One region of the Hymenobacter oligotrophus genome, then DNA from elsewhere that is predicted to be linked to it. Evidence: riboswitches for the same ligand, from Rfam matches in the RefSeq annotation. Region 1 holds a riboswitch; the other holds the start of a gene.
The links. A riboswitch is a leader RNA that binds a small molecule or an ion and turns the genes downstream of it on or off. The one in region 1 is predicted to bind cobalamin.
Positions count from the first base shown of each region.

Region 1 (5,887 bases):
GTTGCTGGCGGCGCCCACCCAGGCGCAGCGCTTTGCCGCCATCGGCGACTACGGCTACGCCGGCACGCCCGAGCGCGACGTGGCCTCGTTGGTAAAAAGCTGGAACCCGCACTTCGTTATCACCCTCGGCGACAACAACTACGATTACGGCGACTCCACCACCATCGACCAGAATATTGGCCAGTACTACCACGAGTACATCGGGTTTTACCAAGGGCGCTACGGGCAGGGCTCGGCCTACAACCGGTTTTTTCCGAGCCTCGGCAACCACGATCTGTACACGGCCAACGGCATTCCATTTCTGCGCTACTTTACCCTGCCCGGCAACGGGCGCTACTACGAGTACCGGCGCGGCAACGTGCATTTTTTTGTACTGAACAGCGACCCGGCCGAGCCCCACGGCGTAGCCAGCAACTCGGTGCAGGCCCAGTGGCTGAAGCGCCGCCTGGCCCTGGCCCGCGCCCCCTGGAAAGTGGTGTACTTCCACCACGCGCCGTATTCGTCGGGCCAGCACGGCAACGCCACCGTTATGCAGTGGCCTTTTAAGGATTGGGGCGCCTCGGTTGTGCTATCGGGTCACGACCATCACTACGAGCGCCTGCTCGTCGATGGGTTTCCGTATTTCGTGAACGGCTTGGGCGGGCGCAATATCTACAACCTCAACCCCCAGCGCACCGCCGCCGGCAGCCGCGTGCGCTACAACGCCGACTACGGCGCCATGCTGATGCAGGCCTCGGCCGACACGCTGCGTTTGGAGTTTTACACCCGCCGCGGCCAGCGCATCGATTCGTATACCTTGGGTAAAGGTTTGCCGCTCGAGGGCACCTTGTACCCGCCGGCGCCCAACCCGTTTAGCGGCTCCACCGAGCTGGCGTTTGCCGTGCCGGAGCCCGGACGGGTGCAAATCAGGGTGTTAAACCTGCTCGGCCAGGAAGTAGCCACGCTGTTCGACGCCGACGTGCGCGCCGGCAAGCGCCAGCTAAGGTGGTATCAAGGTGCGCTGAAAGCGGGCATTTACCAAGTGGTGATGACGAGCCCCAGCGGCAAGGTTACGGCACGCGCCGAAGTGCTGTAGCCTGCTCGGGGTGGTTGCCAGCCAGGCGCTGGGCCAGCACCACCGCCAAATCGGCGGCTTGTTGCCGCAACTCCGGTACCGCTGTCGACTCGAACCACAAAGGGCGCAAACTCGGACCTAGGGTAAACAAGTGCTCCGAGGGCGCGCCCGTACTGTCGAGCAAGGCGCCCTCGGCCGAGGTTTGAATACCGAGGCGCATGGCATCGGGCACGAGCAGGCCAGCGCGGCGCAGCTGCACAATCAGCGGGTCTTTGAGCTGTTGGTAGTCCATCAGCGGGCCGGTACACAGCACCACGTGGTCGGCTTGCAGCCAACGGTGGTCGTGGTTGTGACGGATTTGCACGGCCATTTGCGCGCCGCGGCCTTCGATGTGGCGTATGCGGCCTTTCTCTATCTGCAAACGTCCGCTGCGGCGCAGCTCATCGAGCACGGCGGCGTTTTGCGGCGGGTTGCGGTGCCGCAGCGTCGACCACAAGGTGGCCAAATGCCGCATAAAGCGTTGCTGCTCGGGCTTGGGCCAAGCCGCCCAAATGTGCCCTAGGTTGGGGCGCAGGGCATCGAGCACGGCCCGCCAGTTGTAGCCTTCGGCGGCGCCTTTGGCCACGTGCCGGCGCACCACGCGCAGCACTTCAGTTACGGTGCGCAGGCCAGCTATTTCCGAGGCGTAGTAATTGGGGTAGGGGGCAACGGCCGTTTCGGTGTGGGCTACGGGCCAGCGGCCGTGGCGCGACACGGCCAGCAACGGGCCGCGGTGGCCGTCGGCCCGCAGGCCCATCAGCACATCGAGGGAGGTAAGGCCCGTGCCAATCAGCATCACCGACTCGTGGGGGGCAATGTTGCGCAGCGCGCCGGGCGCCCACGGGTTGGCATGGAAGTGCGGGTGCTGATGGTAACCGGTATCGGGCCGCACCGGCATGCTAGGCGGAAAGTTACCCAGGGCCAGCACCACCGTGTTGGCATTTAGCTCGCGGCCGTCGTCGAGTATTACGCGCATCTGGCAGCCACCCGCCGTTGGGGTAGCCGCTACGGCGCGGTTGGCTAGCCACTGCACGCGCACGCCGTTGATGGCGGTATTCTCGAGCGCCGCTTGCACCAGGCTCTCGATGTAGCGGCCGTAGGTTTGGCGCGGACAAAAGCCGTATTCGCCCTCCGGGATGCCGTTTTCGTGCAGCCACTCCACAAAGTGGTTGGGCTGATCGGGAAAGGCGCTCAGGCCCTGGCTGCGCACGTTCAGCAGCCACTCGGGCCGGTCGTTGGTGTAGGCCGTGCCGGGGCCGAGCCGCTCGCGCGGCTCCACCACTACTACATCGAGCGGCCAGGGGCCGCCCGGCAGGCGCGTGAGCTGCACGGCCAGCAAGCTGCCAGCCACTCCGCCCCCGATAATGAGTATGGTACGCCGCGTCATGACAGAGCCTTGTAAGCCCAAGAGTATCTTGAGCATGAGTCCGAAAAAAGGAATTTTTCCGGACTCTGCCTACCTAGGCTTTCGGGCAGCGGGCGCGGCAGGCCGGGCTACAGATACGCGTTCGGCACCAAAAAGTCGCGCACGTATTCGCTGATGCCGTCTTCGAGCCGCGTGAAGGGCCGCGCGTAGCCAATGCTGCGCAGCTTGCTCATGTCGGCCTGCGTGAAGTATTGGTACGTGTCGCGGATGTCCTCGGGCGTGTCCTTGAACTTGATGTCGGCTGTTTTATCGAGCGCGGCAAAGGTGTTCAGGGCCAGATCGAGGAAGGTGCGGGCCTCGCCGGTGCCTAGGTTGTAAATGCCCGAGTTGCGGCGGTGGTGCATCAGAAAGATGCACACGTCGGTGAGGTCGCGCACGTAAATAAAGTCGCGCATCTGCTCGCCGTCGGCAAACTTGGGGTTGTGCGAGCGAAACAGCTCCATCGTGCCCGTACGCTGCACCTGCTGAAAGGTGTGGAATATCACCGAAGCCATGCGGCCTTTGTGGTACTCGTTGGGGCCGTACACGTTAAAGAACTTCAGGCCCGCCCAGAAAAACGGTTTTTCCTGCTGCTGAATGGCCCAGTTGTCGAAGTCATTCTTGGAGTCGCCGTAAGGGTTCAGGGGGCGCAGCAGCGGTAGCAGGGCTTCGTCGTCGGAGTAGCCCAAGGTGCCCGAGCCGTAGGTAGCCGCCGAGGAGGCGTACACCAGCGGCAGGTTGTAGCGTACGCAGGCCTCCCACATTTGCTGGCTGTAGTTCAGGTTCAGCAAATCGAACACGGCCTTGTCTTGCTCGGCCGTGTCGGTGCGGGCCCCTAGGTGGAATATGAACTCCACCTGCTCGTGATTCTTGTCGAGCCACTCGAAAAACTCGTTGCGGTCTACGAACTCGCGCAGGCGCTTGCCTTTGAGGTTCGGCATCTTCTTCTCCACCGAGAAGTTGTCCACCGCCACCACGTCGTTGAAGCCATCGGCGTTGAGCCGGCTTACCATGCAGCTGCCGATAAAGCCCGCTGCGCCCGTCACGATAATCATAAGCTCGGAGTCGTTTTCTGTGGGGCAAAGGTAGGGCCGCCACGGGCAATGCACCAGCCGGGCCGCCAAGCCGGCCGCAAAAGCCTGCATGCAGGCGGCGTAGCCCCACCGGAGCGCACAAAAAAGCCCGCCCGCAGCGCGTGCGCGGGCAGGCTTTGGGGTGTGGGGGCGGCCGTTGCCGGCGCCGCTGGGGTTATTGGTTAAGCGAGGCGCTGTACATCCACACCGTTTTTTCCTGCTCCCGAATGTAGTCGCTCATCAGTGCGCCGGTGCCTTCGTCGCTGGCTTCGCTGGCCAGCTCCAGCAGCTCGCGCTCCAAAATCAGCAAGGCCTGAAAGTTCTCGACCACGGTGCGCACGGCGGCGTTGCCCTCCGACACGTTCGTGGCTTCTTTGATGGTGGCCGTGCGCACGTAATCGGTAAACGAGTGCAGCGGGCGGTGGCCCAAGGTGAGAATGCGCTCGGCTATTTCGTCGATTTTCACCAGTGCATCGGTGTACAGTTCCTCAAACTTGGCGTGCAGCTCGAAGAACTTTTCGCCTTTGATGTTCCAGTGAAAACCGCGGGTGTTGATGTAGAAAATCTGGTAGTTGGCGAGCAAGGTGTTCAGGCCCGTAGCAAGTTGCTGCGCCTGAGCCGAGTCTAAACCGATGTGGTTCTTCATGTGCGTTTTGGGAGTGGATTGAGGTACGAACAGCGGCAGCCTCGCCCCGCGCTGCGCCGGCCGGCTGCTCTGGGTGTATAAGCAACGGGGGATACCTAGGGTTTGGCCCGGTGCCAACGCCACAGATTTACGCTCGGCCGAGCTGCGGGTTTTGGCCAAGCTGCCAACCCGCCGCGGCGCCCCAAACCGGGCCCGAAGTTTCCGCTACCTTTGGCCCACTGTTTCTTGGTTGAGTTTACAACCAAACAGCGGCAGGTGCCCGGCCCTAGGTCGGGCTTAAAAAGGGAATCGGGTGCAACTCCCGAACAGACGCGCTACTGTAAGTACCCGCTAGCCAAGTCTTTTCGAGCAAGCCATTGCCCCACACCTAGGGGCGAGAAGGCCGGAAGGATGGTACAAGTCAGGAGACCTGCCCGCCGCTGCTTGGGTGACGCCTTCGCGCCTACAAGGCCGTCATCAGGTAAGGAAAGCAGCCGCCATGCGCTGCCGTGCAGTTTTTTGCCAAAGCTGCACCAGCGCCGTTGGGTGCCTTGCCTGTTGGCTATTTGAGGAAAGCGGAGCGCACGGTAAAACAGCTAGGCAGCAAGTATTCGGTGGCCCCCGGGCCAGCCTTTTTCTCTGCTTGATGACGCCTCTTTCCCTAGGTTCCGACTTGTTTGCGGTGCCCGTGCCGCCGTTGGTGCCGGCCGGTAGCACGCTGCCCGCCGCTGTGCAGCACCGCATCGATACCAAAACCAAACCCCTGGGTGCCCTAGGTCAGCTCGAAGACCTGGCCCGGCAGACCTGCCTGGTGCAGCAAACCCTTACGCCCACGCTGCAGCGGCCGCACCTAGTAGTATTTGCCGCCGACCACGGCATTGCTGCCGAAGGCGTAAGCCCGTACCCCGCCGAAGTAACCGGCCAAATGGTGCGCAATTTCGCCGCGGGCGGGGCGGCCATTAACGTGTTTTGCCGGCAGCACGGCCTTACGCTGCAGGTAATAAATGCAGGCGTAGCCTCCGACCTAACCGATGTGCCCGGCGTGCGCGATGCTAGGGTCGGAGCGGGTACGCGCAGCTTTCTGCACCAAGCGGCTATGTCGGAGGCCGAGTGCCAGCAGGCCCTGAACGCCGGTGCAGCCATCATTAATGAGCTGCACGCCGCCGGTTGCAACGTGGTGGGCTTCGGCGAAATGGGCATTGGCAATACTTCCTCGGCGGCGGTGCTGCTGCACGTGCTCACGGGGCAGCCGCTGGCGCACTGCGTAGGCCGCGGCACCGGCCTCGACGACGCCGGCCTGCAGCGCAAGCTCGCGGTGCTTGCCCAAGCCGTGGCGGCCCACCCCGAGGTGTCGGCCAGCAACCCTCTGCAAATGCTGGCTACGTTCGGCGGCTTCGAAATAGCGCAGCTCTGCGGCGCCATGTACCGCGCCGCCGCCCTGCGCATGCTGGTGCTCGTCGATGGCTTTATCGTGAGTGCTGCGCTGCTGGTGGCGGCCCGCCTCGAGCCCACTGTGCTCGACTATTGCGTGTTCTGCACCCAATCGGCCGAGGCGGGGCACCGCCATTTGCTGGCCGCCCTAGGTGCCCGCCCGTTGCTGCAGTTGGGCTTGCGCTTGGGCGAGGGCACCGGCTGCGCGTTGGCGTACCCGCTGGTGCAGTCGGCAGTGGCATTCCTGAACGAAATGGCTT
Region 1 covers NZ_CP032317.1:268,302-274,188, forward strand. Annotated here, with positions in the region: gene D3Y59_RS01045 (metallophosphoesterase family protein) at 1-1,075, shown strand, start outside; gene D3Y59_RS01050 (FAD/NAD(P)-binding protein) at 1,050-2,516, opposite strand; gene rfaD (ADP-glyceromanno-heptose 6-epimerase) at 2,588-3,553, opposite strand; gene D3Y59_RS01060 (Dps family protein) at 3,747-4,217, opposite strand; cobalamin riboswitch at 4,454-4,648, shown strand; gene cobT (nicotinate-nucleotide--dimethylbenzimidazole phosphoribosyltransferase) at 4,843-5,887, shown strand, end outside.

Region 2 (5,887 bases), 650 kb from region 1:
GATGTTGATAGCGGGCAGCGGCAGTTTGCCAGCCTTCATGCGCTCCACGAGGCGCAGCACGCCGGTAGTCGTTTCCTCCGAGATACCGCGGATGCCAGACACCAGTTCGGGGTAGCGGTCGAGCACCATGTTGGTGAGGTCGCCGCCGTCGTCAAGGATCATATTCAGGGGCTGGCGCTCCTCGCCGAAGAACAACGTCTGCTCAATGCACCAGTTGAATTCTTCTTCGTTCATGCCCTTCCAAGCGTACACTGGCGTGCCGGCGGCGGCAATAGCTGCGGCGGCGTGGTCTTGCGTCGAGAAGATGTTGCACGACGACCAGGTTACGTCGGCGCCCAGCTCCTTCAGTGTTTCGATGAGTACAGCCGTTTGGATGGTCATGTGCAAGCAGCCGGCAATGCGGGCACCTTGCAGGGGCTTGCTGGCGCCGTACTGCGCGCGCAAGGCCATCAGGCCCGGCATTTCAGCCTCGGCCAAGCGGATTTCCTTGCGGCCCCACTCGGCCAGCGAAATGTCTTTTACCTTGTAAGGTACGTAGGTCGTCTCAACCATAATATTGGAATTTTCGCAATCCAACCACAAAGGTAGCCAATTTGTTGGCCTTTGCCAGCAAACGGCAGGCAGGCACCTAGGAGAGGCAAGTGGTTCGCAGGCAACAATAAAAGAGGTATAAAACAAGTTATTAGCTCGTTGGCTTGCTGGCCGCCCGGGCCTAGGTTGGGTTTATGGCCAAACCCAACGGCAGCAACGGGCTGTGGTAAACTCAAGAATTTCCGAACGTATCGGGGCAGCCTAGTGTTGAGCGGATTATATCCAGAGATATAATTATTTCTGGGTGATTGCCACCTACCTTTGCATCATGCTCCTATCCTTCTCGCTGGCTTTTGCACCTAGAAGCCGCCGTTTTGCTTTGTCGTTGCCGCTGGCACTGGGCCTGGCGGGTGTCGCGCATGCCCAAGCGCCCAAAAAGCCGGTTCAGTACATTAAACTAAGCCCCGAAGACCAAGACCGCGGGCTGAACGGCCGCCAGAAAAATTTCTGGTTTGCTACGGGCAACACCGAAGATTACCAGAACGCCGGATTCTTTGGCCAGCGCCTGCGCCCCTGTGTAGCTCACGACGCCGAAGCGTTGGCTAGCCTTAACCGCTACCGCCGCCAAAAGTGGATGCTGCTGGGCGAGCGGGCCGTATTTATGGGTGCGGCGGGCGTGTACGCTCAGCAGGTACTGAGCGGCGATGAGCAACAATACTTCAACAATACCCAAAAGGTAGCTATTGGGGTAGCCATTGGCAGCTTGCTCAGCAACGCGCTGATTACCCACCGCACCAACGAGCATTTTATTCGGGCGGTAGAGGCGCACAACGCCACCTTGCCGTCGGCGCGCCGTATGGGATTTATGCAGGTTAAGCCCGATGTGCTGGGCGTGACGGCACCCACCGGTCGTCCGCAGCTGCTCGTGGGCTGGACGCTGCGCTAACCTAGGCTGCTTACCTTAGCGCTGTTAAAAAGCGCATTTCGACTGTGATGGATGTTTCGCTGTCGGCAGCGGCTCGGCAGTACGTAGCCGAGCATCTGCACGATGACCCTGCTACGCTGGCGCTGCAAGCCCGGCGCTACCCCGATCTGCCCGTACGCGAATTGGTGCAGCAGATTCAGGCGCGCCAAAAGGCCAAAGCCAAGCTGCCTGCTTGGGCTGCCAACCCCGATCTGGTATTTCCGGCTTCCTTATCTGTTGAGCAAGCTTCGTCGGCTCGCACGGCTGCGTTTAAGGCCGAGTTGGTAGCAGGCGCCCGCGTTGCCGACCTTACCGGTGGCTTTGGGGTAGATACCAGCCACTTTGCCCAGCAAGTAGGCGAGGTGCACTACGTGGAGCGTAACGCGCAGCTGGCCGAGGTGGTGCGCCACAACCTCGGTATATTGGGCATTGGCAACGTGCAGGTGCACGTGGGCGACGCAGCCGCGTGGTTGCGCGAGCAGCCCGACGGCTACTTTAACTGGCTGTACCTCGACCCGGCCCGCCGCGACACCGCCGATAAGAAGATCTTTCGGTTGGCCGACTGCGAGCCCGACGTGCTGCGCCTGCTGCCGTTGCTGCTGCGCAAAGCCGAGCGCATTTTGCTGAAAACCTCGCCCATGCTCGATGTGGAGCAGGCGCTGCAGGAGCTTGGCCGCGTACGCCGGTTGTGGGTAGTAGCCGTGGATAACGAGTGCAAAGAAGTGCTTTATGAGTTGGGGCAGGAAGCAGCCGTAGACCCGGAACGCCTGACCATCAACTTAATGCGCGACGGGCGCGAGCAATCCTTCCGTACCAACCGCACCCGCGAAGCCAAGGCTACACCGCGCTACGCCGAACCGCAGACCTACATCTACGAGCCCAACGTGGCCGTGCTAAAGGCCGGCGGGTTTAAGAGCGTTGGGGCTAGTTACAACCTCTTGAAGCTGCACCAGCACAGCCACCTGTACACCTCGCACACGCTGCGCGAGGATTTCCCGGGCCGCATATTCCAGTGCCGGGCGGTGTGCAAATACGACAAGAAGGAGCTACTTGCCCACCTCGATGCTGACCAAAGAGCCCACGTAACAGTGCGCAACTTCCCCGACTCGGTAGCCGATTTCCGGTACCGCACGGGCATACGGGAAGGCGGTACCACCTACTTGCTAGCCACCACCGATTTGCGCGGCCGCCTAATTGTATTGGTTTGCGACCGGCTCAACCATCACCCAAGCACAAGCTCCGAACAGCAATAAGCGAAAGCGCCCGAACCAGGTGGTTCGGGCGCTTTCGCTTATTGCCTTGCTTACTTGGCTGGGCTCGTCCATTTACTGCCCCGTATGCGGAAACGCCACGGCAGCGCGGCATCGTCGCCGGCGTAGTCGATGCCTACGCGGGGGCTGACTACTACTTGCTCATCGGGCACTTGCTCGCCTAGGTCTTCGAGCCAGATGAGGTTGCCGGTGAGGTCGGTGCCGTAGTGCTTGGTGCTGATACCTAGGGCCTGCGTGAGTAAACCCGGGCCGGCGGTAAGCTTGGGCGTGGCGCTGGTGATGCCCCTGCGCAGTTGCATTTCGGCTACGCCCTCGGTAGGCTCGATCCCCCGAATCAGCACCGCGTCGGCCTTGCCGGCTTCGTTGGTGATGATATTGAACAGGGCGTAGCGGCCGTAGATGAGGTACACATAGGCCACCCCACCGGCTTCGTACATCACGCTGGTGCGCTTGGTGAAACGCCCTAGGTGCGAGTGACAGGCTTGGTCGCCTATGTGGGCATAGGCTTCCGTCTCAACAATGCGGCCACCGGTCAGCACCCCATCGATGCAACTAAACAGGTATTTGCCGAGCATGTCGCGGGCCAGCGCCACCACATCGGGCTGGCGGTAGTAGTCGTGCGTAAGCTTCATGCTCGGCTATACGTAGCTGTGGTCCGCGTGCGGTTATGTTTGCCGCAAGGATAACACGCGTGTGCAAAAAATCCGTGTAATCAAGCAAATCCGAAACGCTGCGTATCTTTGCTGGTGCATGGGTGGCCAAACCCCGATTGTGGGGCGAGGCTGAAAAGGGAATGCCGTGAGATTCGGCGACTGTCCCCGCAACTGTGAGCTTCACCGTACCCTGCGCCGAGCCTCTCTTCGCCACTGTTCCTGCGAAAGCCACCTAGGCTGGAGGAATGGGAAGGCCGCCCGGCGCCGAAGCAAGTCAGGAGACCTGCCCGTGCAACTCTAGTGTTCGGCGCCTGCGGAGGACGGGCGGAGAATGAATCGATTTCGGCCCGAAGTTGCCGCAACGGGCTATTTTCCCTGATTCTGACTCGGCTTTGCGAGTGGCCTTACGGGTTGCGCGCAGGGTTCTGAACCGAATTTTTCGACCCCGAAAATTTTGGTTCGGATGTACACTTTCCCCCCCTTCCGGCTGCTGGGCAGCGGCTGGGCTACGGCAGCATTATTGCTCAGCACCTCGGCTAGTACCCAGGCGCAAGCACAACGCTCCCCTACCCCACCCGATACGGCTCGGCAAGTGCTGCCATCAGTACAAGTGCAGGGCTTGCGCCCCACGCGCTATGCCGCCGGCAGCCGCTTTACCGTGCTCGACTCGGCCGCGCTGGCGCCGTTTAAATCGGCTTCGGTGGCCGATGCATTATCGGCCCGCACACCGCTGTACCTGCGCACTTACGGCCCGGGGCAGTTGGCTACGCTCTCGATCAGGGGCACCTCGGGGCGGCATACGGCCGTGCTCTGGAATGGCTTCAGCATTAACTTTCCTACCCTCGGCGAGGCCGACATGGCGCTGCTGCCCGTGACCTCGGTGAAACAAATAAGCGTGCAGCACGGCCCTGCCGCTGCGCTTTACGGTACCGGCGCCATGGGTGGCGCCGTGGTGCTGGGCTCGGCCACACCTAGGCTGGGCCAGCAGGTAAGCGCTACTCTTGAGGCGGGCAGTTTCGGCTACGGCGCCGTGAGCTTCGACGGCATCCACCGCGACGAGCACGTGGCTGTGCAAACCAGCCTGCTGGTGCGCTCCTCCGAAAACAACTTCCCGTACACCGCTCTCGACTTCGGTGGCCCCGTACGGCGGCGCCAAGCCAGCGCAGCGTTGCAGCAAAGCAGCTTTACGCAGCAGCTCAGCTTGCAGCTCAGCCCTAAAGCCGAGCTAACGGGTGCGGCGTGGTTTACCCGCTCCGACCGCGAAATTCAGCCATCCGTTGGTTCGGTTGATGCACACGCCCGCCAGCAGGATGAGAGCGGCCGGGTGGTACTGGGTTACCGCCGGCGCGGAACCCACAGCGAAACCACCGTGCGCGCCGCCCGCTTCGCCGACAATATTCGCTACTACAACGACAATGTACAGCCCAGCAACTCGGCTACGGTGGTGTGGCAGGCCCAAGCCGAGCACACCCTGCAGTGGCGCCCCAATGCCAGCTTGCGCCTGGGCGCCGAGGCCCAACACTTCGTGGCCGATGTGGATGGCTACCGGCGGCACATTACCGAGCAACGCTACGCCGGCTTTGCCCTGCTGCGCTACGACCCCACGGCCCGCCTACGCCTTACGCTAAACGCGCGCCAGGCCGTGCTGCCCGGCCGGCGCGCCCCCGTAGCGCCAACCCTAGGTGCCGAATACCAGCTGTGGCGCAGGCAGCAACAGCAGCTCTGGCTGAAAGCCAACGCGGCCCGGAGCTACCGTGCGCCTACCCTGAACGAGCGGTACTGGGGCGGTGTAGAACGCCAGGAATTACTGCCCGAAACCGGCGTCGGCTACGAAGGCGGGCTGCACTACGAAGCTTTGCTGGGCACGCAATTGCCCGTAGCCCTGCAAGCCGACCTGACGGCCTACAGCTTACTGGTTGATAACTGGGTAGAGTGGATTGAAGCACCTACGCTGGCGCCGCGCAACGTGCGCCGCGTGCGCAGCCGTGGCCTCGAGGCCAGTACGCAAGCTCAACTGCACTTAGGCCGGTACTGGCTTAGCGCCACGGCGGCTTACGCCTATACCCAAGCCCGTAAGGTAAGCGGCTACGCCGCCGACCTCGACCCCATTGGCAATCAGTTGCGCTACGTGCCGCTCCACTCGGCTTCGGTGGGTACGCAACACGCATGGCGCAATTGGCAGCTTACCCTTAATGGTGTGTTTACGGGCTACCGCTACACTACCGCCTCGGCCGATGACTACCTGCCCGGCTACGCTTTGCTGCACGCTAGCGCCGGCCGCACCATGCACCTAGGGCGCTACACCCTCACAGGCTTGGTGCAGGGCTATAACCTCACCAACAAAAGTTACCAGAACTACGCCGGCCGTGCCATGCCTGGCCGCTCGGCTTTGCTGAGCCTGCGCCTAGGTTGGCACTAGTGGCTTCCGGCTGAACCACATCATTCTCTTTCACTACACTCACTTCCGC
Region 2 covers NZ_CP032317.1:3,720,640-3,726,526, reverse strand. Annotated here, with positions in the region: gene ahcY (adenosylhomocysteinase) at 1-552, opposite strand, end outside; gene D3Y59_RS15975 (hypothetical protein) at 860-1,477, shown strand; gene D3Y59_RS15970 (THUMP-like domain-containing protein) at 1,525-2,748, shown strand; gene D3Y59_RS15965 (DNA-3-methyladenine glycosylase) at 2,799-3,398, opposite strand; cobalamin riboswitch at 3,502-3,724, shown strand; gene D3Y59_RS15960 (TonB-dependent receptor) at 3,883-5,838, shown strand.
Region 2: linked by a shared signal. The riboswitch ahead of D3Y59_RS15960 (TonB-dependent receptor) and the one ahead of cobT (nicotinate-nucleotide--dimethylbenzimidazole phosphoribosyltransferase) in region 1 are both predicted to bind cobalamin.